Regions from separate parts of the Idiomarina loihiensis L2TR genome, predicted to be linked through region 1. Evidence: predicted binding sites of a transcription regulator. Region 1 holds the regulator's gene; each other region holds the start of a gene.
The links. The regulator ArgR, encoded in region 1, controls arginine synthesis, uptake and breakdown. The targets are predictions, from matches to a motif close to ANTGAATANNTATTCANT.
Positions count from the first base shown of each region.

Region 2: the regulator ArgR is predicted to act here: its motif matches at 1,188-1,205, upstream of gltB (glutamate synthase large subunit).
Region 3: the regulator ArgR is predicted to act here: its motif matches at 785-802, upstream of IL_RS11915 (aspartate aminotransferase family protein).

Region 1 is NC_006512.1:495,912-498,187, forward strand. Features, by position in the region: gene IL_RS02385 (Dyp-type peroxidase) at 1-964, shown strand, start outside; gene argR (transcriptional regulator ArgR) at 940-1,413, opposite strand; gene mdh (malate dehydrogenase) at 1,601-2,276, shown strand, end outside.
Region 2 is NC_006512.1:1,160,159-1,162,434, reverse strand. Features, by position in the region: gene IL_RS05510 (IS4-like element ISIlo1 family transposase) at 1-991, opposite strand, end outside; gene gltB (glutamate synthase large subunit) at 1,216-2,276, shown strand, end outside.
Region 3 is NC_006512.1:2,482,863-2,485,138, reverse strand. Features, by position in the region: gene IL_RS11920 (flagellar brake domain-containing protein) at 1-660, opposite strand, end outside; gene IL_RS11915 (aspartate aminotransferase family protein) at 989-2,206, shown strand; gene astA (arginine N-succinyltransferase) at 2,220-2,276, shown strand, end outside.

The sequences.
Region 1 (2,276 bases):
GGATAAAGCTCAGTCAGGAGTCTACGCGGAACCTAATCTGCATGGTCTGACGTTGTTTTGTCATGTCATGAGCGACGACGTTGAAAGTTTACGTCGCAAGTTAGCTCGTTTTCCAGCAATTTTACGCGATCTTGACGCCCGTTTCTCTGAAGGCATGTTAACAGGCTTTGTTGGCATAGGGGCGGACTACTGGGATATTCTTTATCCGCATAAGCGACCGCTTCACTTGCAGGCTTTTCCCGAGCTCAGCGATGGCGACCGTGAAGCGCCAAGACACCCCTATGATCTTGTTATACAGATTCGTTGTGATCGTTTTGACGCTAACTACTTGGCGGGACGCACGTTAATGGAATGGTTTGGCTACGACATTGAAGTGGCTGAGCAAATCCGTTCCTTTCGTTATCTGGACGGCCGCGACTTAACCGGCTTTATCGATGCGCCGGATAACCCGCGGGGTATGCGCAAGCGTAATGTCGCTTTAGTTGAGGCGCAGGACGATGCGGACTTTGTCGACGGCAGCTACTTATTCGTACAGAAGTTTCGGCATGACTTGCGTCGTTGGGACTACTTAGGCCCTGAAAAGCAGGAGCTGCTAATGGGACGCGAGAAAGTATCTGGTGAACGTTTATCAGAAGCCAAAATCGAAGGTGTCACTCACGCTGCGAAAAGTCGCTTAATTGATAGTAGCGAACAGCCTATTCCACTATTGCGGCAGAATATGCCCTGGGGCGACTTGCGCGAACAGGGGCTTCTGGCAATGTATTTTAGCCATTCGCCTAAAATGGTTGTTCAGTGGCTAAAGAACCGTTATTACGCCGACGAACAGGGAGCTTACGACCCTTTACTAGATTACTCACAAGCCGTGTCCAGCTCAGGTTTTTTTGTTCCTTCAATGCGCTTTATGGAAGCGAACAAAGAAGTTGCCGACGACATAGCTGACTATGAAGAGGGCAGTACCGCCTGATTCGCAAACAGCTCGCGTACTTTTCGCAGAGTGAATTCAATATCAGCAACTTTAAGCGGTGCAATAAAAATCGTGTCGTCACCAGCAATAGTACCAAGTACGCCTTCCTTTTTACCGACCGAATCCAGCAACCGCGCAATTAACTGGGCGGCGCCCGGGCTTGTGCGAATAATGACCATCACATCATTATGCTGAATATCCAGTACAAGCTGGCTTAATGGTGCCCGGGTGGAAGGCACGGCTAAATCAGGCGGTAAACAGTAGACCATTTCCTGTTTCGCATTGCGGGTACGAACCGCTCCTTGCTTACTCAGCATGCGCGACACTTTAGACTGGCTAATGTTATCAAAGCCCTCGGCTTTTAAGGCGTTAACAATTTCTCCCTGAGAGCCGTAACGCTCTTCGCGGAGCAAAGTTTTAAAAGCTTCGAGTAACGTGTCCTGCACCATGTGAGTGTCAAATTCCTATGCTGTTTACGTGCTATAATAATAGACAGTGTACTGCATAAAGATGCGCTATTCGAGTGCTGAATGTGTATCGCGCAAAGTTGTATTTTTATTGATATAGGAGTACAGTTTTGCCCCAAATCCTGCATTTTTAAGCAGTTTAAATTGACCAACAAAAACGGAGTCTGAGATGAAAGTAGCCGTATTAGGTGCGGCCGGTGGTATCGGCCAGGCATTGTCATTACTTCTGAAAACCCAATTACCAGCAGGTTCAGAATTATCGTTGTATGACGTTGCGCCAGTAGTTCCAGGTGTGGCGGTTGACTTAAGTCATATCCCTACCGACGTAAAAGTAACAGGCTTCGGTAAAGACGACTTAGCATCAGCATTAGTTGGCAGCGACATCGTATTGATTCCTGCCGGCGTACCACGTAAGCCGGGTATGGATCGCTCTGACCTGTTCAACATGAACGCCGGCATCGTTAAAAACCTAGTGCAAGGCGTTGCAGACAACTGCCCTAACGCCTGTGTTGGCATCATTACTAACCCAGTAAACACCACGGTTCCAATCGCTGCCGAAGTCCTGAAAAAAGCAGGCTGCTACGATAAGCGTAAACTGTTCGGTGTTACTACGCTGGACGTTATCCGTTCAGAAGCCTTTGTTGGTGAGTTGCGTGGTCTGAACCCGGAAAACGTTAATGTACCAGTTATCGGTGGGCATAGCGGCACAACCATTTTGCCATTGCTGTCTCAGGTTGAAGGCGTTGAGTTTACAGAGCAAGAAATCAAAGACTTAACTCACCGTATCCAGAATGCCGGTACTGAAGTTGTCGAAGCCAAAGCTGGCGGCGGTTCAGCAACCCTTT
Region 2 (2,276 bases), 660 kb from region 1:
GCAGGGTCAGCTCACTCTTCAGCATATATTGTTTCATTTCACGGTAAGCCTGCTCGATTTCCCAGCGATGAGCATATAAGTCAACGATATCGGCTTCAGGATAACGCATCGTGTCTGTCATTGAGGTTAATATCGCAACCTCTTTTTTAGCTATTTTCTTACACACTAAACGCGCCTGAACAGTGTCCGGTGCATTATCCCACTTCTTCTTAGCTTGTGGTGAGAGCCTAATTTCTACCAATTTGTCCGTGTCGCTAAAAGACTTCTTGACAGAGTATTGTGCGCCTTTTCTGAGGGGAATAAGCCAATGGCGCTCCTCACCGGCACGATGCCATTGATCCAGTAAACCCAGCGCATAAAACCCTTTATCGAACAGCGTCAGTGAGTGGTCCGGCGTCTGTTCAATCAGCCGGGCTGCCAGGTCTACTTCACTAACCTCTGCAATACTGCCGAACTCCGTCGAGGTGACTAAATGGCTGCTTACTTCCATTTGATTCACCATCCGAATTTGAGGATAGTCGGATTCAGCCCGCTGGTTAGCCGTTCGCCCATAGGAAGCATCATTCTCCGGTGTGTCCGGTGTACGCCAGACGGTGCCGTCGACAGCCAGAACCGATAGATTATTCCAGTGAGAAAGCGGTAGTTTATCGAACCACAGCTCATTAGTGAGCTCAAACATACGCTTCATAACATTAGCCCCCAAACGCTGACGAGCCTGAACTACGGCACTCGGCGCAACGTAAGGTCTTTTGCCGGGCAACATTAAATCAAGGTGTGAAACGAGCTGACGCATCGGCATTTCCCGAAATAATGCCATTCCTACGACCGCCCAGACCATAAAGTCCATTGGCAAACGGCGTTTGCGTACCGTTGTAACGCCCGCGTCTTCAAGGCATTGTTCGATTAACTCAGGCTCCAGCAGATCCGGTAGTTTACTAAAATCATCCGGCGTAAACTCCTGCAGTTGGTCCAGTGCTTGACTCAGAAACATAAAAAATCCGTAGTTAGAAAACCTAACTACGGATTTTGAAGTCTCTGCCGGATCGGTCAACCGATCGCTAAAATTTTTCTTAACTGATCGGCATTATCCTTCGGGAGCCTTTTTACTTTTTGTCTATACAACATATTTGTAACAATAATAGCCCCAGTGCCTACCGAAGCTGATGCCTGCATGGTAATCTAGCTTTATTGAATAATTATTCGAGTGGTATAAGCATGGGACTTTATGATCCAGCTGATGTCCGTGATAACTGCGGCTTCGGCCTTATCGCTGATATTAATGGCGAAGCTCAGCAAGGTTTAATTTCTACCGCAGTAAAAGCGCTGGACCGTATGCAACATCGTGGTGGTATTGGTGCCGACGGTAAAACCGGAGATGGCTGCGGACTACTACTGCAAATGCCCGAGCAGTTTTTCCGCCAGTACGCAGAAACTCAAGGTTGGCAGCTCAGTAAGAAATTCGCTGTCGGTATGGTATTTTTTAGTCGCGATAAGGATAAGCGCGAGTCTGCCCGCCACCTTATTGAGCAAGAGCTTCAACGAGAGACTTTAGCGGTCACTGGCTGGCGTAAAGTTCCGGTCAACAACCAAGTACTGGGTGAAGGCGCTAAATCGTCTGAGCCGGTTATTGAGCAGGTTCTGGTGTCGGCTCCGCCGGGCTGGCGTAAAAAAGATTTGGAAAGACGCTTGTATATGGCGCGTAGACGCGTCGAAAAGCTGATGCCTAATCAGGATGAGCTCTATATTTCCTCGTTGTCGAGTCTGGTCTTAGTCTATAAAGGCCTGATGATGGCAGCTGACTTGCCGGCTTATTACACTGACTTAGCCGATGCCGAAATGAAAACCTCTATTTGTGTTTTCCATCAGCGCTTTTCTACTAATACGGAACCGCGCTGGCCGCTGGCTCAGCCGTTCCGGTTCCTTGCCCACAACGGCGAAATTAATACTATACGCGGGAATCGACAGTGGACGCAGGCAAGAGCTTATAAATTCCAGACCCCCTTACTGCCTGACTTACAGGACGCAAAGCCACTGGTGGGACTGTCAGGCTCCGATTCTGCGTCTTTAGACAATATGCTGGAGCTATTGCTGGCTGGCGGCATGGATTTATTCCGGGCAATGCGCCTGTTGATCCCACCAGCATGGCAGGGCGATGCCACCATGTCTGATGACATGCGTGCCTTTTACGAGTTTAACTCCCTGCATATGGAGCCCTGGGATGGGCCTGCCGGCGTGGTTATGAGTAACGGTCGGCATGTGGCCTGCAGTCTGGATAG
Region 3 (2,276 bases), 850 kb from region 1:
ACCGATATGCGCTTCCTCGTCAGTGAAGCGCACGCCAACACTTATCATTCCATGCTCTTTGCGCTGATTCATAATTTGACCTGAAAGAGTCAGAGGCTCTTTCTGAGAACCAGAACCAATACTGATTTTTATATTCATATGAGTGACATTACCTGTCTGGTTCTGCGCCTTAAACACAATTCGACACCCGGCAGAAGAGATATCGACGATAACACCACTGGCCAATTTCTTTTTAGCGTTAGTCTGGCTGCCGTCAGCAGTAACATCAACTGGAATGTGTGTTCGAACCCTCCGCTGTGCGCGTAGTGCGCGATTCTCAATTTCTTTCGGATAATCCAGATACAGCAACCTGAACGGGATATTTGAGACGGCCCGGATCTTTGTTTTAAACGCCAGGCATTCACCCGCTTCTCCCTCTAAAACCAAGCGAACAATAACCGGGTTGCCTTCATATAACACATCGGCATAGCTGCCGTCAGTGCGTGGATTCGGCTGTTTTAACAATAAATAGTTACCGGTATCAAAGCCCACAACCTGAAGTTTTGTACGTACCTTGGTCGCCGAAGAAAACTCAACATCAATTATGTCGCCCGGACGTAAGTAGGTAAGCTTTAACTGTGGTTGAGATGAGGCGTTCAGGGGCAGAGTCTGATTTTCCATAACGTCTTTTCCAGCCGAACATTTATTCAATAATTCAGGCTAAATTAACACCAATTGAAAATCAATGTAATTCTGCGTAGTTAAATGTTAATTCAGGGGGTACATTTCTTCTGCGCTAAAAAATAATGACTAAAGATTCATAGTTTCAGCATGCATTAGCATAACTATTCGTATCTTATGCAAGAAAAGCGTAAACCCTCGGGATTAGGGATTTATAACCGAATTATCACAGACAAACTGCACAAATTTTGGCATAATAGCCGGCTACTTTTAGAGATGAATTTGTTGACACCTTTGTTAACTCGCTAAGGCGATAAGGACGAGAGTAATGACAGACAATAAGACAGTAAACCGTGAAATGTTTAATGATGTAATGGTTCCAAACTACAACCCGGCATCGATGATTCCAGTTAAAGGAGAAGGTGCTCGTGTTTGGGATCAAGAAGGTCGTGAGTATGTCGACTTTGCCGGTGGTATCGCTGTGAACTGTCTTGGTCATTGCCACCCAGCGATGGTGTCAGCCCTACAGGAACAGAGCCAGAAGCTGTGGCATCTAAGTAATGTTTTTACCAACGAACCGGCAATTCGTCTGGCGAAGAAATTAACCGAAGCCACCTTTGCTGATCGCGTTTACTACGCTAACTCAGGTGCTGAAGCCAACGAAGCGGCATTAAAGTTGGCGCGTCGCTGGGCAATTGAAAAGCACGGTGAGCATAAGCAACAAATTATTGCTTTTACCAAAGGTTTCCACGGACGCACCTTCTTTACCGTAACCGTGGGTGGCCAGCCAGCCTACTCTGACGGTTTTGGTCCAAAACCTGGTGCTATTGAGCATGTGGATTACAACAACATCGACGCGCTTAAGGAACTGATTTCCGACAAAACTTGCGCGGTAATGATGGAGCCATTGCAAGGTGAAGGCGGCGTAGTAAGCCCTGACGTGGAATTCGTGAAGGCGGTACGTGAACTGTGTAATGAAAACGACGCGTTATTGATTTTTGATGAAGTACAAACAGGCTTTGGCCGTACCGGTAGCCTCTATGCTTATGAACAGCTGGGCGTAACGCCGGATATTCTGACTTCAGCCAAGGCTTTAGGCGGTGGTTTCCCTATTGGCGCTATGCTGACAACAACGGAAATTGCTGAGCATCTTAAACCTGGTACTCACGGTAGTACTTACGGCGGTAACCCACTGGCATGTGCTGTATCAGAAGCGGTATTTGATGTTGTGAATACGAAAGAAACGCTGGACGGCGTGAAGCAACGTGAGCAGTGGTTCAAAGAGCAACTGGCCGCAATTAACGAAAAATATAACGTGTTCAGCGAAATTCGAGGTCAGGGCTTATTACTTGGCGCGGCAATGAATAAAGAGTACGAAGGGCGTGCGCGCGACTTCTTGCTGGCCGGTCAGGAGCATGGCGTGATGGTACTGATTGCCGGTGCTAATGTGGTGCGTTTTACCCCGTCACTGGTTATTTCTGAAGAAGACATTAAAGAAGGCCTGCAGCGCTTTGAAAAAGCTGTTGCTCAGGTCGTCGGTCAATAACTGAGGCTGTTTTATGTTGCTAATCAGACCCATTAAGCCGTCAGATTACGAAGCGTTATATCAGTGCGCG